One region of the Pseudomonas sp. ML2-2023-3 genome, then DNA from elsewhere that is predicted to be linked to it. Evidence: predicted binding sites of a transcription regulator. Region 1 holds the regulator's gene; the other holds the start of a gene.
What was found. Region 1 encodes sigma-54, which starts transcription at its own class of promoters, with help from an activator protein. Its sites were predicted from a motif close to ANTGGCATNNANNTTGCTNT; they were not measured.
Positions count from the first base shown of each region.

Region 2: the regulator sigma-54 is predicted to act here: its motif matches at 6,003-6,022, upstream of flgB (flagellar basal body rod protein FlgB).

Region 1 is NZ_CP146343.1:5,001,988-5,012,203, forward strand. It holds gene lptC (LPS export ABC transporter periplasmic protein LptC) at 1-479, shown strand, start outside; gene lptA (lipopolysaccharide transport periplasmic protein LptA) at 466-1,011, shown strand; gene lptB (LPS export ABC transporter ATP-binding protein) at 1,011-1,736, shown strand; gene V6P94_RS23140 (RNA polymerase factor sigma-54) at 1,968-3,461, shown strand; gene hpf (ribosome hibernation-promoting factor, HPF/YfiA family) at 3,537-3,845, shown strand; gene ptsN (PTS IIA-like nitrogen regulatory protein PtsN) at 3,858-4,322, shown strand; gene rapZ (RNase adapter RapZ) at 4,325-5,182, shown strand; gene V6P94_RS23160 (HPr family phosphocarrier protein) at 5,198-5,470, shown strand; gene V6P94_RS23165 (ZIP family metal transporter) at 5,488-6,381, opposite strand; gene V6P94_RS23170 (superoxide dismutase) at 6,409-7,020, opposite strand; gene V6P94_RS23175 (hypothetical protein) at 7,022-7,471, opposite strand; gene V6P94_RS23180 (class II fumarate hydratase) at 7,499-8,875, opposite strand; gene V6P94_RS23185 (FagA protein) at 8,868-9,263, opposite strand; gene V6P94_RS23190 (fimbrial protein) at 9,498-10,046, shown strand; gene V6P94_RS23195 (fimbria/pilus periplasmic chaperone) at 10,110-10,216, shown strand, end outside.
Region 2 is NZ_CP146343.1:4,596,080-4,606,295, reverse strand. It holds gene V6P94_RS21245 (MFS transporter) at 1-1,211, shown strand, start outside; gene V6P94_RS21240 (flagellar regulator YcgR PilZN domain-containing protein) at 1,282-2,022, opposite strand; gene V6P94_RS21235 (flagella synthesis protein FlgN) at 2,119-2,586, opposite strand; gene flgM (flagellar biosynthesis anti-sigma factor FlgM) at 2,638-2,964, opposite strand; gene flgA (flagellar basal body P-ring formation chaperone FlgA) at 3,116-3,886, opposite strand; gene V6P94_RS21220 (chemotaxis protein CheV) at 3,965-4,927, shown strand; gene cheR (protein-glutamate O-methyltransferase CheR) at 4,940-5,767, shown strand; gene flgB (flagellar basal body rod protein FlgB) at 6,082-6,489, shown strand; gene flgC (flagellar basal body rod protein FlgC) at 6,493-6,936, shown strand; gene V6P94_RS21200 (flagellar hook assembly protein FlgD) at 6,952-7,677, shown strand; gene flgE (flagellar hook protein FlgE) at 7,707-9,026, shown strand; gene codA (cytosine deaminase) at 9,160-10,216, opposite strand, start outside.

The sequences.
Region 1 (10,216 bases):
TTCTCGACGCCCCTACCGTGGCCGTGGATGAACACGCTATCGACTATTACGCCACCAACGCACGCAGCCTTCAGTTTCTGCCCGACGGCAAGTTGCAGTACGAGATGACCTCCGAGAAGCTTGAACATTTGAAAGCTTCCGAAGTCACTCTATTGACCAACCCGAAAATGCAGCTGTATCGCGGCACGGCCTACCCGTGGGACGTGAAGAGCGAGCGCGGTGAAGTCAATCCGGACGGTACTGAAGTCGAGCTGATCGACTCGGTGCGCATAGCCCGTACCGACGAGAAAAAACGCACCACGATTATTACCAGTACCCGCATGACTGTATTCCCGCAGAAGCAATATGCGCAGACCGAGCGAGACGTTAGAATCGACGGCGCTGGCGGCGTGACTACTGGCAAGGGAATGAAAGCATATTTGAAAGACGGCAGGATGGACCTGCTGTCCAACGTAAGAGGACAGTATGAGTCTCGTTAAAACCCTCCCTTTATTGCTCAGCTTGAGCGCAGCACTGGGAAGCGTGAGCGCCTGGGCTCTGCCGAACGACAACGAGCAACCTATCCGCATTCAGGCCAACGAAGCACAACTGGATGACAAGCAAGGCATCGCCACCTACAAGGGCGATGTAATCATCACCCAGGGCTCGATGAAAATCACCGGCAATACCGTCACCATCACCCGTAACGCTGCGGGAGAAATCGACGTGGTGACTTCTGTGGGCAACCTGGCTTACTTCGAGCAGTTGCAAAAAGCCACAGACCCCAAGCCGGTCCAGGCTTACGCCGTCACCATTCAGTACCATGCGCCGCAAAATCGCATCGTGCTGATCGACAAGGCCAAGGTCATCAACGACGGCAACACCACCGAAGGCGAGAAAATCGTCTACGACACGGTGAAACAAATCGCCAGCGCCGGTCGCGCCAATGGTAGCCAGGTCACAGCACCTCGCCCACGCATCGACATGGTGATCCAGCCCAAGAAGAAAACCGACCCGCAGAAGGCCCAGTAATGGCAACTCTGAAAGCCCAGCATCTGGCCAAAAGCTACAAGGGCCGTCAGGTAGTACGTGATGTCAGCCTGTCGATCGACAGCGGGCAAATCGTGGGTTTGCTCGGCCCTAACGGCGCGGGCAAGACCACGTGCTTCTACATGATTGTCGGCCTGGTGCATGCCGACCAGGGCCGCGTCCTGATCGACGACCTGGACGTCAGCCATGAGCCCATGCACGGCCGCGCACGCGCCGGTATAGGCTACCTGCCGCAGGAAGCCTCGATTTTCCGCAAGCTGTCTGTCGCGGATAACATCATGGCCATCCTCGAAACACGCAAGGAACTCGACAAGGCCAGTCGACGCAAAGAGCTGGAAAGCCTGCTGCAGGAGTTCCACATCAACCACATCCGCGACAACCTGGGCATGAGCCTGTCGGGTGGTGAACGTCGCCGGGTAGAAATTGCCCGCGCCCTGGCCACTGCGCCAAAGTTCATCCTGCTCGACGAACCTTTTGCCGGGGTTGACCCGATTTCGGTGGGCGACATCAAGCAAATCATTCACCACCTCAAGGCCAAAGGCATTGGCGTGCTGATCACCGATCACAACGTTCGTGAAACCCTCGACATCTGCGAAACCGCTTATATCGTTAACGACGGCCAACTGATCGCCGAAGGTGATGCAGAAACGATTCTGGCCAACAAGTTGGTGAGAGAAGTTTACCTGGGCCATGAGTTCCGCCTGTAAATCCAGGCATGTCGCGTGTTGTCAGAGCACCTGAGGCAGTAAAAAGTCCCGATGATTTTTATTGCCCGGGCGCTCTCAATGGGTTTACTCCCCCTGCGTGGAAACTAATTGAGAACGCCCCCTAGGCAAACGCACCGGTTTCAGGCATATAATTTGCTTAAGTTTGGCGCTCGCGCGCCCTGTAGTGGATGGCGCCATGTGCGCCGGCGAATAAGGTGTTAAGCCCCTGCCATGAAACCATCGCTAGTCCTGAGAATGGGCCAGCAGCTGACGATGACACCTCAGCTGCAACAGGCCATCCGCCTGCTCCAATTGTCGACCCTCGACCTGCAACAGGAAATCCAGGAAGCCCTGGAGTCCAATCCGATGCTTGAACGCCAGGAAGAAGGCGACGACTTCGACAATGCAGACCCCTTGGCCGACAACATCGAGCAAAAACCCAATTCCGACGTTCAGGAGCCCACCTACCAGGAGCCCGCACAGACGGTAGACAATCTGGAAGACGGCGACTGGGGCGACCGCATCCCCAATGAGCTGCCTGTGGACACTGCCTGGGAAGACGTCTACCAGACCAGCGCCAGCAGCCTGCCAAGCAACGATGATGACGAGTGGGACTTCACCACCCGCACCTCTGCCGGCGAGAGCCTGCAAAGCCACCTGCTGTGGCAGTTGAACCTTGCGCCGATGTCCGACACCGACCGACTGATCGGTGTGACCCTCATCGACTGCATCAATAACCAGGGCTACCTGGACGAAACCCTCGAGGAAATTCTCGAAGCGTTCGATCCGGAACTGGATATCGAGCTCGACGAAATCGAAGCCGTCCTGCACCGCATCCAGCAATTCGAACCCTCCGGCATTGGTGCGCGCAACCTGGGCGAGTGCCTGCTCCTGCAATTGCGCCAGCTCCCGGCCAAGACACCTTGGCTGAACGAAGCCAAACGCCTGGTCACGGATTACATCGACCTGCTGGGCGCGCGCGACTACAGCCAGCTCATGCGCCGCATGAAGCTCAAAGAGGAAGAACTGCGCCAGGTCATCGAGCTGGTGCAAAGCCTCAATCCGCGCCCGGGCTCACAAATCGAGTCCAGCGAAGCCGAATATGTCGTGCCTGACGTGATCGTTCGCAAGGACAACGAACGCTGGCTGGTGGAGCTCAACCAGGAGTCCGTGCCACGTCTGCGGGTAAACCCGCAATACGCAGGTTTCGTGCGTCGCGCCGACACCAGCGCCGACAACACCTTTATGCGCAACCAGCTGCAAGAAGCACGCTGGTTTATCAAAAGCCTGCAGAGCCGTAACGAAACCCTGATGAAAGTGGCGACCCAGATCGTCGAGCATCAGCGCGGATTTCTGGAATATGGCGACGAGGCCATGAAGCCACTGGTACTGCACGACATCGCAGAAGCCGTGGGCATGCACGAGTCAACCATTTCGCGGGTTACCACGCAGAAATTCATGCATACCCCGCGCGGTATCTATGAGCTGAAGTACTTTTTCTCCAGCCACGTCAGCACCTCTGAAGGCGGCGAATGCTCCTCCACTGCGATCCGTGCCATCATCAAAAAACTGGTTGCAGCTGAAAATCAGAAAAAGCCGTTGAGTGACAGCAAGATCGCTGGTTTACTGGAGGCACAAGGTATTCAGGTAGCCCGTCGCACCGTCGCCAAGTACCGCGAATCCCTCGGGATAGCGCCTTCGAGCGAACGCAAGCGTTTGATGTAAGCCACGGACCCCGGCGTTTCAGTGGCAGGCTGCTCGGCCTGCCGCTTTATGCAATGGCATCAAAGGAGAAACTGTATGCAAGTCAACATCAGTGGACACCAACTGGAAGTCACCGAACCGCTACGCGCTTACATCGGCGAAAAACTCGACCGACTTGAGCGTCATTTCGACAAGATTACCAACGTACAGGTAACGATGGCGGTCGAAAAACTGAAACAGAAAATCGAAGCCACCTTGCACATCCATGGAGGAGAAGTCGTTGCCAACGCCGAGCATGACGACATGTATGCCGCCATTGATCTGCTCACTGACAAGCTTGATCGCCAACTGAAAAAGCATAAGGAAAAGACCCAAAGCCTGCTCCAGGGCGCGACCGGTCGTTAATACTCCCAACCCATGATCCGACTTGAAAGTATCCTGACCCCCGGCCGTTCCTTGGTGAACGCGCCGGGCGGCAGCAAAAAGCGCGCACTCGAACACATTGCCAACCTGATCAGCCGCGAAGTGCCTGGTCTCGAAATGCAGGATGTTTTTGAGAGCCTTATTGCCCGTGAAAAACTGGGTTCCACCGGTTTTGGTAACGGCATCGCCATACCCCATTGCCGCCTCAAGGGCTGCGAGTCGCCTGTCAGCGCCTTGCTTCACCTCGACGCCCCTATAGATTTCGACGCCATCGATGGCGCGCCGGTCGACCTGCTTTTCGTTTTGCTGGTACCAGAAGCGGCAACCGATGCACACCTGGAACTGCTCCGGCAGATTGCCAGCATGCTCGATCGTAAAGACGTGCGCGAAAGACTGCGCAACGCACCCAGCAACGAAGCGTTGTATCAGGTTGTTCTGGACGTACAGAACGGTCATTAATCATGCGCTTAGTCATTGTCAGCGGACGCTCCGGCTCCGGTAAAAGCACCGCCCTCGCCGTCCTTGAAGACAACGGTTTCTATTGCATCGACAACCTTCCGGCAGGCTTGCTGCCGGAACTGGCCGAACGTGCGCTGATTCACACCGAATTAGCGCAACCCCTGGTGGCCGTGTCGATTGACGCGCGAAACCTGCCAAGCCATTTGTCACGCTTTCCCCAGTTGCTTGAAGAGGTTCGCAACCGGCACATCCAGTGCGACGTGCTCTACCTGGATGCCGACGAAGAAACCCTGCTCAAGCGCTTCTCGGAAACCCGCAGGCGTCACCCGCTCAGTAGCGCAAGCCGTTCGCTTGCCGAAGCTATTCGCGATGAAACCCAGCTGCTTGGACCGATTGCCGACCTCGCTGACCTGACCATCAACACCACCAATCTGAACCTGTATCAGTTGCGTGACACCATCAAGTTGCGCCTGCTGAACAAACCTGAAGCCGGCACCGCCTTTTTGGTTGAGTCGTTTGGTTTCAAGCGCGGGATGCCAGTGGATGCCGACCTGGTCTTTGACGTACGTTGCCTGCCCAACCCGTACTGGAAGCCCGAACTGCGCGAGCAATCCGGGCTGGATCAGCCGGTTGCCGATTATCTGGCAGCACAACCTGATGTCGAGGAAATGTTCCAGGACATCTCCAGCTACCTGCTGAAGTGGCTACCACGCTTTGCCGCGAGCAATCGTGCCTATGTAACGATTGGTATTGGTTGTACGGGCGGACATCACCGCTCCGTGTACCTGACCGAGCGACTGGGCAAGTGCCTGCAAGAAACTCTGAAGAACGTCCAGGTTCGCCACCGCGACCTTACTTGAAGGATCTACCCTGCGATGCCTGCACTGGAAATACAAATCATCAACAAACTGGGCTTGCACGCCCGGGCATCTGCAAAGTTCGTCGGTATCGCAGGTCAGTTTCCATGCCAGATCCGGGCAGGTCGTACACCTGAGTCAATGGTAGACGGCAAGAGCATCATGGCAATGATGATGCTCGCCGCTGGCAAAGGAACCACCATCCACCTGAAAACCGAAGGCGAGAAAGAACAGGAAGCGCTGGATGCGTTGGTCGCGCTGATCAACAACTTCTTCGATGAAGGTGAGTAGCGGCTACAGCGATCGGCTCAACCAAGCGCCGTATCCATCACCATCATCAAGCAGAAACCTACACACAATCCCAGACTCGCCAGTTTTTCGTGGCCATTGCGTCGAGACTCCGGGATAACCTCTTGTGTGACCACCAATAGCATCGCCCCTGCAGCCAATGCCAACCCCAATGGCAGCAACACTTCGGCCAGATTGACCAGCCACGCGCAAAGCACCGCAAACACTGGTTCGACCAAACCTGAGGCGGCACCGATCAGGAAGGCCTTGATTCGCGACACCCCTGCCCCAGCCAACACCAAGGCAATTACCAGCCCTTCCGGCACATCCTGCAGCGCAATCCCCATCGCCAAGCTATCGGCATCAGGCATTCCACCCCCCGCCGACACCCCGACCGCCATCCCTTCAGGAATGTTGTGCGCCACAATCGCGATGACAAACAACCAGATGCGCGGTGCAATGACCGGCTCTCCGGGACGGCTGGCAAAGACTTGCGGCCCAACCCCCGACACTTTGCGATCCACCATAAACAGGCAGAATGCACCCAGCAGGATGCCCACACTGATCAGGCCACTGGAGGACCAGGGCGACAACCCCAGACTCTGAGCAGCCGCGATTCCCGGCACAATCAGCGAGAAAGCGGTGGCAGCCAGCATCACCCCGGCACCAAAGCCAAGCAAGGTATCGCTCACTGCCACCGGCATTTTACGAATGACCAATACCGGCACCGCGCCCAACGCGGTGCCTAACGCACAGAGCGCACCGCCTTGCAGTGCCCGCAGCAATCTGGGCTCCAGGTCCAGCCAGACCAGCCCCTTGGCCACCAGCAAGGCAGTACCCGCCAACAGCAAGAGTGTGCCGAGGGCATAACGAAACATCCGAACACCACCGACGGCCAATATTTGCGTGCCCATAATCTGCCTGAATCCTGTTAAGTGGGCTCAGCCAATCGCGGCTTGATAACGACGCGCCACTTCCGGCCAATTAATCACGTTATAGAACGCGTTAATGTATTCCGGACGACGGTTTTGATAACGCAGGTAGTAAGCGTGCTCCCACACATCCAGCCCCAGAATCGGCGTATTGCCATTCATCAACGGGCTGTCCTGGTTGCCACTGCTTTCAATCACCAGTGTTTTTTGCGGCGTCACGCTCAGCCATGCCCAGCCGCTGCCAAAACGCGTCAACGCGGCCTTGGTGAAGTTCTCCTTGAACGTCTCGAGCCCACCCAACTGTTCGTCAATTGCCTTGGCCAATGCACCTTCTGGCTTGCCCCCGCCCTTGGGGCTCATGACCTCCCAAAACAGCGAGTGGTTGGCATGCCCGCCGCCCTGGTTGATCACCGCAGCCCTTAGCTTCTCGGGTAATTGATGAACACTGGCCACCAGCTTTTCTACAGGCCATTGCGCCCATTCAGTACCCTCTACCGCCGCATTGAGATTATTGATGTAGGTCTGGTGGTGCTTGGTGTAGTGGATTTCCATTGTTTGCGCATCAATATGCGGCTCGAGCGCGTCGTAGGCATAAGGCAAGGCAGGCAAGGTATAAGTCATATCAGTGTGCTCCTAAGTGATGGCCGCTAACTGTCGAGAACTCATGGCTGTTCTGAGCCACATTGCTTTTGAGTAAAAGATTGGAGCGCGGGTATTCGCCGTGCTCACTGATGAAATTCAAAAGCTCAACATAGGTTTTGCTGCTCTGACGCAACGCTGCTTCACGCAACGCCGACGACAGTCGAGCGTTCTGCATGGTTTGCAATAAACGCTGATGGATCGCACAGAGGTACTCGACGCTTTCCTCCGGCTGGTTGAGGCGCAAATGCAAATCCGCCAGGTTATGGTGCGAAATGACGCAAGCCGCCACTGCTTCGTCGGCATCACTCCATCGTTCGAACAACACTTGAGCCAACGCCAGCGCCTGCAAGTAATGCTCTCGCGCATCGACCAACTCACCCTCGGCGAAACAGCGATTGGCTCTTTCGATCGTGCGTTTCCAATGTTCCATGTGAGCCTCCAAAGCAGTGTGGATGCGTTAAACGCCGCCGGCGGTCAGTTTCTCGGGGTCTAGCAAGATCTCTAGCTGGCTGCGTGGCAGGTCGGTGTACTCAAGGGCCACGTCAATCACCGGACGACCTTGTTGATAGGCGGTCTTGGCGATTTCAGCGGCTTTTTGATACCCGATGATCGGGTTAAGGGCCGTCACCAGAATCGGGTTACGCGACAGCGCCTCTTTAAGCTTGGCCTCGTTGACCTTGAAGCTGGCAATCGCCTTGTCGGCCAGCAGACGGCTGGCGTTGGCCAACAACTCAATACTGCTCAACAGGTTCTGGGCGATCACCGGCAACATCACGTTCAGCTCAAAGTTGCCGGACTGACCTGCAACCGTGATCACCGTGTCGTTACCGATAACCTGAGCCGCAACCATTGCAGTGGCTTCCGGGATCACCGGATTGACCTTGCCCGGCATGATCGAGGAGCCGGGCTGCAGGGCCTCCAGCTCGATCTCACCCAGGCCCGCCAACGGCCCGGAGTTCATCCAGCGCAGATCGTTGGCGATTTTCATCAGCGACACCGCCGTGGCTTTGAGCTGCCCCGACACGGCTACCGCCGTGTCCTGCGAGCCAATCAACGCGAACAGATCCTTGCCCGGCGTGAACGTCACGTGAGTCAAGGCGCTGAGCCGCTGACTGAATAACCCGGCGAATTGCGGGTGCGCGTTAATCCCCGTCCCCACCGCCGTACCGCCCTGCGCCAGGGATTGCAGCGCTGGCTGCAGGTTGTGCAAATGCTCGATATTGGCCTTGAGCTGTTGTGCCCAACCGTTGAGCACCTGGCTCATGCGCACGGGCATGGCATCCATCAAGTGCGTGCGCCCGGTTTTGACGTACACATGAACCTGCTCGGCCTTGTGCTCGATCACCTGAACCAGATGCCTCAACGCCGGTAGCAGTTGCTCGTGCAGACCTAACGCCGCGCTGACATGGATGGTGGTCGGGATGATGTCGTTGCTGCTTTGCCCGCAGTTGACATGGTCATTGGGATTGACCTCCTCGCCCAGTAGCCGCGTGGCCAGCGTTGCGATCACTTCATTGGCATTCATGTTGGAGCTGGTGCCCGAACCGGTCTGGAAAATATCCACCGGGAAGTGCTCCATGAAATCCCCGGTCAGCAGGATCTGGGCGGCCTCGACAATGGCCTCGCCCTGAGCAGCAGTGATCTGTTTGAGTTCGACGTTTGCCTGGGCGGCCGCAGCTTTTGCCAGGATCAGCGCGCGAATGAATTGCGCCGGCATGCGTTGATGACTGATGGGGAAGTTGTCGACCGCACGCTGTGTTTGAGCGCCATACAGCGCCGCCTCAGGTACGCGCAACTCACCCATGCTGTCACGTTCGATACGAGTGTTACTCATCAGGAAATCCTTGCACCAGTTCTGTTAAAGAAATTGAAGGTTGGAGCTCGCAGGTAGCCAACAGCCAGGCAAAGCTTTGCCAGCGTTTGAGTCGGCAGGTACACAGGGCTTGGGTTTCGAGGTCGCGCAGCGGACGCCACGCGTGGTCCAGACACAGAGTGCGCCAATGCCAGGGCAACGCCGTATCGGTTGCGGTATCCAGCAACAGCCGGAACGAGGTAACGGCAATCATCCAGGGAGAGGTCGCCGTACAGCCGGCAAGATAGCGGCCTTCAGCCAGGTAATGCTCGATCAGGCGCGGTTCGTCCGGCGCCAGCCCGCAGCGGATCTGGCGGCTCATCCAACGCCAGCTTTCTAGATACAGCCCTTCACGCAAGGCAGAACTCATGACCCAAGCCCGCTCGATAATGAGATTCATTATTAAGCGATATTGATTATCAACACAAGCCTAAGGAGGCTGATTTCCACCCGGAGCGTTCGACAATCCAACAAAACTTGAGAAAAACCCTACGCATACGCTGGACTAATCCGCCATCTGATTCATGTGCATCAAAAGTACCATTCTGAAGTTGCGTAGCACTTATCCAGCACACTCATCGGATTGCTCTATCAGAAGGTACACATGAAAAAAATATTACTCGCGTCAGGCATATTGGTGGCGGCTTCTTCTATTCAGTTTGTTCAAGCATCAACAGGCAATATCAACTTTACAGGCGGTCTGACCACTGCAACGTGTTCTATTAACGGTGGCGGGGGTTCTGACCTCGACGTTGATCTTGGCCTGGTATCAATTGACGATTTAAACGATGGCAGCGCTGCTGCAGGCGCCAATACCCGAATTACCGTAGACATCGACTGCACCGCCGCAACCGGGCTCAGCAATGTTTATATGAACTTCGATCCGCGCTCGGGCTCGGGTCAAGATAGCCGCGACTCTAGACTGTTAAAAACAGTGGGCGATGCCACGGGGGTCGGTATTGGTTTAATCAATGGCGCCAACCAAATTCTCGACATGCGGGCAGGTGACACGATTACAGAACCTCTGACCGTTGCCGCCGATGGCACGGCAAGAGCATCTCTCGATCTACGGGCAGCTTATGTCGTGAACGGTGATCCTGTTGTCGCCGGCGAAGCGAATGCAACGTTGCCATTTACGTTTACTTACGACTAAGCGCCAAGCAAGGGAAGTTCCAAAACTTCCCTTCGAGTCATAGAGCGCCGTGAGGGCACTACCATGTTTCAACATTCTTTAAACGGTGTGGTGGCGCTGTTAGCCATCTTGCTGTGCGGTCAAGCGCAGGCTGCCATCACGCTCAGTTCAACACGGGTTATCTATGAAGG
Region 2 (10,216 bases), 410 kb from region 1:
ACAACGTTGACGGCCTGTGGGTCGGCGCGTTGATGGCGGCCAACTATTTTGGCCTGGTCCTGGGCGGCAAGATCGGCCACCGGCTGATTGCCCGGGTCGGGCATATCCGTGCCTACGCCACCTGCGCCGGTATTGTCGGTGCGGCGGTGCTGTGTCACGGGCTGACGGACTGGTTGCCGGTATGGTTGCTGCTGCGGGTGATCGTCGGTCTGGGCATGATGTGCCAGTACATGGTCATCGAAAGCTGGCTCAATGAGCAGGCCGATGCCAAGCAGCGAGGCGTGGTGTTCAGCCTGTACATGATCGCTTCCTATCTGGGCCTGGTGCTCGGCCAATTGATCCTGGTGATCCATCCGGCCCTGGGGCTCGAATTGCTGATGGTTGTGGCGTTGTGCTTTGCCCTGTGCCTGGTGCCCGTGGCCATGACCCGACGTATTCACCCGGCGCCCCTGCACCCCGCACCGATGGACCCCAAGTTTTTTATCAAGCGTGTACCCCAGTCGTTGATCGCGGTGATGGGCGCGGGCCTGCTGGTGGGTTCGTTCTACGGTCTGGCGCCGCTTTATGCCTCGCAGCAGGGGCTGTCGACCGAGCTGGTCGGTCTGTACATGGGTAGCTGTATTTTTGCCGGGTTGCTGGTGCAGTGGCCATTGGGCTGGTTGTCCGACCGCTATGACCGGCCGTTGCTGATCCGCATCTTCGCCTTCTTGCTGGCGCTGGCCGCATTGCCGCTGGCGATCCTGCCGTCGGTACCGCTGGAGGTGCTGTTTGTGGCCGGTGGCATGGCGGCGTTGATGCAGTTTTGCATCTATCCGCTGGCCGTGGCATTTGCCAATGACCACATTGAGCCGGAGCGTCGCGTGTCGCTGACCGCCATGTTACTGGTGACCTACGGCATTGGGGCGAGTGTGGGCCCGCTGGTGGCGGGGGTTCTGATGAAGGTGCTTGGCAGCCACATGCTCTACGCCTTTTTCAGCGTGGCGGGTTTGATCCTGGTGTGGCGAATTCGCCCGAATGCAGTGACCAACCTGCACCAGGTCGATGATGCGCCGCTGCATCACGTGGCAATGCCTGACAGCATGTCCAGTTCACCGCTGGTAGCGGCGCTTGACCCGCGGGTGGATGAGCAGGTGGTGCAGGAGCAGATGGTGGATAACGTGGAGCCGGAACCGGAACCGGAGCCAGAACCCAAGCCAGAACCCAAGCCCTAGACACTTTCCCTGTGGGAGCGGGCTTGCTCGCGAAGGCAGCTCCCACAGGATGTGCAGGGTTCACTCACGTTCAGTAATCGTCGTCTTTATCAAACTGGCGCGCTTCGCGTTGCAGTTGATACACAAAACGTTCGACCTGACGCTGTACGGCGCCGCTGATGTTGTGAAAGCGCATGCCGGCAAAGGTAATGCTCAGCCGCTCTTCAAAGTGCAGGTAACGCAACTCGACCGGGGTGGACATCAGGCCAAACGGCAGGTCGGCGCTGAAGCGCTCATACACCTGACCCAGTTGCATGCCCTGGCCGATATCACCCTCAAAACGCAATTTGCAGCCCGTTGCAGAAACGTCCAGCAACTTGCCTTTGATCGGGGTTTTGAGTTTTTCACCCGCGACCTCCACGCTGACCAGATTGGCCAGCCGCAGGGCCGCACGAAATGCGTTGCGCCGCTGGTGGTAAACCACTTCGCGGGGTAGCGCACCGCGATAGCAGCGGTGATCCTTGCTGTCATCAAGGGTCAGCGGCGTGGTGCACTCCCAGGCAATGCGCACGCCATCGTGGAAACCCTCAACCCGAAACGGTATGCCAGCCTCAAGAAAGCGCTCGCCGTCACGGGGGATCATTTCGTCCAGCGCCATGGTGTTGCGCTCACGGTCTATATCCACCACATAGCTTTGGAAGCGCTGGGTGCGATCCTGGAAAGTGATGATCAGCGGGTCATGGCTCTCTTGCAGCATCCGCAGGTTGGAGGCAATTTCCAAAGGGGTGGTCAGCACCTTTGGCGGTTGCGGAGCATCTTGGGCGTCGAACACGGTTGATCAATCTCCAGACAAAATACAGCGACATGCAAAAAAGAGGCATTCTGCCATTATGGTGCGTGTCTCGCTACAGGCTGCGGATGCGCAGGCTCAAGCCTGGCTGTAGGCGCGATGCTTGTTGAGCATCGAAGTGGTGCCGCGGGCGTCATACAACGAGGGGGCTTCGCCGCCATGAAGAATGCGCAGCTGGTTGGCGGTGATTGCCTGCTGGGTCTGGATCGACTGTCCATTGAGCAGGTTCGCAGCCTGGCATTGGGCCAGTAACTGGTTCAGCACATCGCTTTGGCTGAGCAGTTGCGCGCCTACGCTTGAGTGGCTGGCAAGGCTTTCGAGGCCGCTGCGGTTGGTGGCCAGGCCAAGGGCCGCGAGAATCTCGCTGCGCTTGCGGCCATGTTGCTCCAGCAAAATGATCAACGACTGTTTGCGCGCCAGAATGTTTTCCAGCACCTGCATGTCGCGGCCTTTCAGGGCAATGGACTCGTCTTGCAGCAGGCCGAGCAGTTGTTCGGCGGGGGCCAGGTCATCATTGATCAGTTGCAGTAAATTTTCGTCGTGCATAACGGGCTCTGGGAGTTAAGCGTCCAAAAGCCTGGCACAGGCCATGTGGGCCTAGCGCTGGGCTTCCATGTTGAGCAGTTTGCTGGCGACCCGGTTGCTGTCGACTTTGTAGCTGCCCTCGGCGATGGCCTGTTTAAGCTCGGCCACCCGATTTTTGTCGACAACAGGTTGGTCACGCAACGAGTCGCTGATCTTCTGCAACTGCTGAGCCTCTTGGCTGAGGTGTACAGATTCCCCGCTAGGGGCGCTGGCGCTGGTTTGCTCAGGGCCTTTAGCCGGGGCCGCTTGCGTGGCGCTGCCTGCTTCCTGATTTGCATTGCTGCGCGTACTGCCGGTTAAGGGCGGCGCGCTGCCAAGACGACTGAAGTCGATGACCATAACGATAAACCTCTGGGTATTTGGACGCTTGCCATGTTTTCGGCCATACCCGGAAAAACTTTAGGCTCGATTAATCATAGCTTCACACAGAACTGTACTGATCTGCGTCAAACCACAGTGTAGGAAAGTCCGGAGACTGATGCCAACTTTCCTACAATGCCACCTCAACTTGACCGGGTGCTGTCACTCGGGCCCGGATCACACGCTTGGAGTTCAGGTTCTTGACTCGTATCTGCTCGCTGAGGCCTCCGTCTGACAGGGCTTCGCCGGGCATTTTGACACTTAACGTACCGCTACGGGCGCTGATGACCACATGGTCGCCCTTGCGCACGGTGGCAACCTGTTCCAGGTGCGTGAGGGTCAGTACCTGATCGGTGATCATGGGCCGCAGCAGCTTTTGACCCACTGCCAGTTCAGTCGCCGTCAGGTAGCCCTGATTGATCAGGCTGATATCCCGCTCGCGCAAGGTGACATCGGCATAGTCGATCACCATGCCGCGCTTGAGCGGGTGATTGACGATGACCACGTCACGGAACAGTTTGACCTGGGCTGGAACGAAGATAGTCCAGGGCGAGCCCCCTTCGCAGCGCACGCGCACGATCACCCGGCCCATGGGTTGTGCCGGGCTTTCGAGGGTTGCTGTCAATTCCTTGTCGCAATGAGCCAGTCGCAGACGGGGGTCAAGGTTGTTGACCTGGATCTGATATCGCCCCTCGGTCTGGCTGGTTGCCAGGTAGTCTTCAACGGTGAATTCAAGAAAGCCCTGGGTCACGCCGATAAGCTGATCAGGCGATGTAAACGCATCAGCCTGGGTATGAGTGCCCAGGCCAAGCAGGGTGCCAGCCGCCAGGACGCTCAGACAGCTGCGGCGCAGGGTCTGGAGGAAGGGCCGGTGGCAGGAAATTGTCGTTTTTGCGTTCATGGCCGATAAAAAAGCAAGCCCCGTGCCGTTTACCGGGAAGTGCGTGATGAAACTTGAAGTTTTTAAGAGGAGCTGAGAATGGCCGGGATGATGGATGCGGTTAACCAGCGCACTCAGCTGGTCGGGCAAAATCGCCTGGAGCTGTTGTTGTTTCGTCTGGATGGACCACAGCTTTACGGGATCAATGTGTTCAAGGTCAGGGAGGTGCTGCAATGCCCGAAACTGACCTTGATTCCCAAGTCTCATCCCGTGGTATGTGGTGTGGCGAGCATTCGAGGCGCGACCATCCCGATTCTCGATCTGGCCATGGCCACCGGGGCGGGGGCCCTGAAAGATCAAAGCAGCCCGTTTGTGATCATCACCGAGTACAACACCAAGACTCAGGGCTTTCTGGTTCGCTCGGTTGAACGCATCGTGAACATGAACTGGGAAGAGATCCATCCGCCGCCCAAGGGCACGGGTAACGACCATTACTTGACGGCCGTCACCCGGCTGGACGATCAACTGGTCGAAATCATCGATGTCGAGAAGGTACTGGCAGAAGTCTCGCCATCACCTGAAACCATCACCCACGGTGTAGTGGATGTCGAAACCCGGAGCAAGGCACTGTCATTGCGGGTGCTGACCGTCGACGATTCGTCGGTGGCACGCAAGCAGGTAGCCCGTTGCCTGCAAACGGTAGGCGTTGAAGTGGTGTCGTTGAATGATGGCCGTCAGGCGCTGGACTACCTGCGCAAGCTGGTGGAGGAGGGCAAGGACCCGTCTGAAGAATTTCTGATGATGATCTCGGATATCGAGATGCCGGAAATGGACGGCTACACCCTGACTGCTGAAATCCGTAACGATCCGCGGATGCAAAAGCTGCACATCATTCTGCATACTTCGTTATCCGGGGTATTCAATCAGGCTATGGTGAAAAAGGTCGGTGCCGATGACTTTTTGGCCAAGTTCCGACCTGATGACCTGGCATCCCGGGTAGTTGACCGGATAAAAGCAGCAGACCATAGCCAGGGCTCACCCCTGGCGGTCAAATCGATTTAAGAGGCAGGACATTTGTCGACGGCTAATTTGGATTTTGAACAGTTCCGGGTCTTCCTGGAAAAAGCCTGTGGCATTTTGCTGGGTGAAAACAAGCAGTACCTCGTCTCCAGCCGGCTTAACAAGCTGATGGAGCAGCAAGGTATCAAGTCCCTGGGCGAGCTGATTCAGCGTATCCAGAGCCAGCCGCGCAGCGGGCTGCGCGAACTGGTGGTCGATGCGATGACCACCAACGAAACCTTGTGGTTTCGCGACACCTACCCCTTCGAAGTATTGAAGAACAAGGTGCTGCCCGAGCAAATCAAGGCCAGTCCTGGCCAGCGTTTGCGAATCTGGTCGGCGGCCTGTTCTTCGGGGCAGGAGCCGTACTCGTTGTCGATGGCCATTGACGAGTTTGAGCGCAGCAACCTTGGGCAGTTGAAAGCGGGGGTGCAGATTTTTGCCACCGACCTGTCGGCCCAGATGCTCAATACCTGTAAAACCGGCGAATACGACAACCTTGCGATTGGCCGGGGCCTGTCGCCAGAACGCTTGCAGCGCTATTTCGATCCCAAGGGGCCGGGGCGCTGGGTGCTCAAGACGCCGATCAAGAATCGGGTCGAGTTCCGCTCCTTCAACCTGCTGGACAGTTACGCAGGGTTTGGCAAATTCGACATCGTGTTTTGCCGCAACGTGTTGATCTACTTCTCGGCAGAAGTGAAAAAAGACATTCTGCTGCGTATCCACAGCACCTTGAAACCGGGTGGCTATTTGTTTTTGGGCGCCTCTGAAGCCCTCAACGGCTTGCCGGATCACTACCAGATGGTCCAATGCAGCCCGGGAATCATCTACCAGGCCAAATAGACCTCTATCCGTAGTCGCTGCCGCAGGCTGCGAAGGGTTGCGCAGCAACCCGTTTCCCGAGATCAGTGCAAAACCTTTTCAAGGGCCTGCGGCCCTTATCGCAGCCTTCGGCAGCGACTACAAAAAACCTGCTCCAAGCGGCAGAAAAGCGGCAGTCAGCGGTCAACCGTTGCCGCTTTTCTGGCATTGCCGCTGTCCGCAACCCGGCAAACCCTTGAAATACGGGGCTGTAAAAACTGGCACGGGGTTTGCTCTATCCCTGTCATGTAAAACCTGAATCACATTCTCAGGTCAGCCCACAAAGGTTTTCCGACATGAGCATCAGCTTCGATAAAGCGCTCGGTATCCATGAGCAAGCCCTGGGCTTTCGCGCTCAGCGTGCCGAGGTACTGGCCAACAACATCGCCAACGCCGACACCCCGAACTACAAGGCTCGGGATCTGGACTTTGCCTCTGTGCTCGCGGCACAGAGCGACAAAAACCAGAACGGCGCCTTTGCGTTGAACAAGACCAACACTCGCCATATCGAAGCCCAGGGCCTGAGCAGTGGCGACGAGTCGCTGCTGTACCGCACCCCGATGCAGCCCTCGATCGACCAGAACACCGTGGATGCTCAGTTGGAGCAATCGAACTACGCAGAGAATGCGGTCAACTTCCAGGCCAGCTTCACCCTGCTCAACAGCAAATTCAAAGGGCTGATGTCGGCCCTGCGTGGGGAGTAATCCATGTCTCTATCCAGTGTTTTCAATATTGCCGGTAGTGGCATGAGCGCCCAGACCACGCGCCTGAACACCGTGGCCAGCAACATCGCCAACGCCGACACCGTGTCTTCGAGCATCGACCAGACCTACCGTGCTCGTCACCCGGTATTTGCCACTATGTTTCAGGGCGCGCAAAGCACCACCGGCGACTCGCTGTTCCAGAATCAGGACGGTGCAGGCCAAGGTGTGCAGGTGCTGGGCGTGGTTGAGGACCAAAGCGAGCTTCAGGCCCGTTACGAACCTAACCATCCTTCTGCAGACGCCAAGGGCTATGTGTACTACCCCAACGTCAATGTGGTTGAAGAAATGGCTGACATGATTTCTGCCAGCCGTTCGTTCCAGACCAACGCCGAGCTGATGAATACCGCCAAAACCATGATGCAGAAGGTCCTGACCCTCGGTCAGTGATAAGGGGCGACGCAAATGAGTGTGACCGATTCCACCAGCGGCATGACCCTTAACCAGGTGCTTGCCAACTCCGCCCAGGCCAAGACCACCGATACCAGTCTGGCGGCGGCCTCGAAGGCTGCGTCCGGGAACACGGCGCTGGGCAAGGATGCGTTCCTGCAACTGCTGGTTACCCAACTGAAAAACCAGAACCCGCTGGACCCGCAGGACAACACTGCGTTCGTCGCGCAACTGGCCCAGTTCAGCAGCCTGGAAGGCATCACCACGCTCAACGATACGGTCACTTCGCTCTCGGGCAACTTCCAGTCTTCGCAAGCCTTGCAGGCCTCGTCGCTGGTGGGGCGCTCGGTGATTGTGCAAACCGGTGAGGCCTATGTGGACCCCGCCAGCGAAAAGCCATTCAACGGCACCGTGGTGGTCCAGGACGCCAACTCCAATCCCGTGATCAGCATTACCAATGCGGACGGTGAAGTGGTCCGCACGATCGACATGGGCACCCAGAAGGCCGGTAACGCGGGCTTTACCTGGGATGGCAAGGACGACGAAGGCGTGCTGCTGGACAAGGGCTCGTACACCTTCACCGCATCAAGCAAAACCGACACCGGCACGACGGCGCTCACCACCTACCTGCCAGCCACGGTTAACAGCGTGACCCTGAGCAAGACCGGTGGCGAAATCATGCTCAACCTCGCAGGCCTGGGCAGCATTGGCATATCCAAAGTCCAGACCATTGGCCTCTAAGCCGACTCATACGCCTCAAGGAGAGAAACATGTCATTCAATATCGGCCTTAGCGGCCTCTATGCGGCGAACAAGCAGCTCGACGTGACCGGCAACAACATCGCCAACGCTGCGACCACCGGCTTCAAATCTTCGCGGGCAGAGTTTGCCGACATCTACTCGGCCAACAAGCTGGGGATCGGCAGCAAGACCATCGGCAGTGGCGTGAACCTGGCAGCGGTTTCGCAAAACTTTGGTCAAGGTGCAGTCAACAACACCGGCAACCTTCTGGACATGGGGATTCAGGGCAGCGGCTTCTTCGTGCTGAGCGACAACGGCTCCTTGAGCTACACCCGTGCCGGTACGTTCAAGTCCGATAAAGACGGTTATGTGACCAGCTCTGATGGCACTGCGCGCTTGCAGGGTTATGGCGTGGATGCCAACGGCAATATCGTCAATGGCGTGCTGACCGACCTGCGTATCGACACCTCGAACCTGGCGCCCAAGCCTACAGGTTCGGTCACGTCCGAGATCAACTTGAACTCCAGCGCCGATGCGATCGATCAGGCCAAGGTCCCGTTCGATCCGACCGTCTCCACCAGCTACACCAAAAAATTCAGCACCACGGTCTATGACACCCAGGGCAACGCGCACCCGATGGACCAGTACATGGTCAAGACCGGTGGCAACAACTGGAGCGTCTATACCCTGATCGATGGCCGCAACCCGGATGGCACCTTGCCAACAGGCGAGAATGCCACGGCACCAGTGCCTTCAACCATGGCGTTTGATTCGGCCGGTGCGTTGACCAAGGTGACGCAGCCAGGCGCGGCTGATGACCAGGCTGAAAACACCCTGGTTGTCAGTGGCTGGAAGCCGGGCGCCATGATCAATGGCGAATGGAAAGACAACGGTGCGGCGTCCAAAGCGGGTGGCATCGTGATCAACATGGCCAAAACCACCCAGTACAACACCGATACTTCCCGTAACCCGCCCACCCAGGACGGCTATGCCACCGGCCAGATCAACAACCTGACCATCGATGGTTCGGGCGTGATGTTCGCCAACTTCAGCAACAACCAGAGCCGCGCCATCGGCCAGATTTCCCTGGCCAGCTTTACCAACGAGCAAGGCTTGCAGCCGGTGGGTGGCACCGCCTGGAAAGAAACCTATTCCTCGGGTGTGGCCGGTTACGACGCGCCGAAAATTGGCAGCCTGGGCGCCATCCAGTCCAACTCCCTGGAAGACTCCAACGTCAACCTGACCAGCGAACTGGTGGACCTGATCAAGGCGCAGAGCAACTACCAGGCCAACGCCAAAACCATCTCGACCCAAAGCACCATCATGCAGACCATTATTCAGATGACGTAATGGCGGGTCGCGGGAGGGTATGCCCGTCACCATTGTGGGAGCGGGCTTGCTCGCGATAGCAGCAGCGCGGTCTGGCAAGTGACCGCGTTGTCAGCATCGCAGGAAAGCCAGCTCCTACCCAAAGCGCGCAGGTTCAGGTGAACTCAACCCGCTCCGGCACTCGGGTCATCAGTACCTTGCCTCCACGAATCGAGACCCGCGCCTTGGCCTGGCGGCGCACCGCTTCGTAGTCGTTCTCGGCATCCAGCACCAGCAGATTTGCCGGACGGCCCACCGCAATGCCGTACCGCTCGCCCAGGTCGAGGGTGCGTGCGCTGTTGTCAGTGACCAGATCCAGGCAGCGCGCCAGGTCTTCAAAGCCCATCATGTGGCAGATATGCAAGCCGGCATCCAGCACCCGCAGGATGTTGCCGTTGCCCAATGGATACCAAGGGTCCTTGATCGAGTCCTGGCCGAAGCACACGTTCATCCCGGCCCGATCCAGTTCGCCAACCCGTGTCACGCCGCGACGTTTAGGGAAGCTGTCGAAGCGGCCCTGCAAGTGGATGCTTTCGGTCGGGCACGAGACGAAGTTGATGCCCGAAGCCTTGAGCAGGCGGAACAGTTTCGAGCAGTAGGCGTTGTCGTAAGAGCCCATGGCCGTGGTGTGGCTGGCGGTTACCCGGCTGCCCATACCGCGTACGCGGGCCTCTTCGGCCAGCACTTCAAGAAAGCGCGAATGGGGATCGTCGGTTTCGTCGCAGTGCACATCCACCAGGCAGCCGGTGCGCTCGGCCAGGTCCATCAAGAATTTGATTGAACTGACCCCTTGCTCCCGGGTGTTTTCAAAGTGCGGAATGCCGCCGACCACATCAGCGCCCAACTCCACGGCCAGGGTCATCAGCGCGCGCCCTGCGGCGTACGACTCGATACCTTCCTGCGGAAACGCAACGATTTGCAGGTCAACCAGATGCCGGGCCTCTTCGCGCACTTCAATCATCGCCCGCAGTGCGGCCAGGGTTGGATCGGTCACATCGACATGGGTGCGCACGTGCTGAATGCCATGCTCGGCCAGCATGCGCAGAGTGGTGTGGGCACGCTGCTTGGTATCTTCGTGGGTGATGGTTTCCTTGCGCTGTGCCCAGCGCTCGATGCCTTCGAACAGGGTGCCGCTCACATTCCACTCGGGCTGGCCCGCGGTCAGGGCTGCA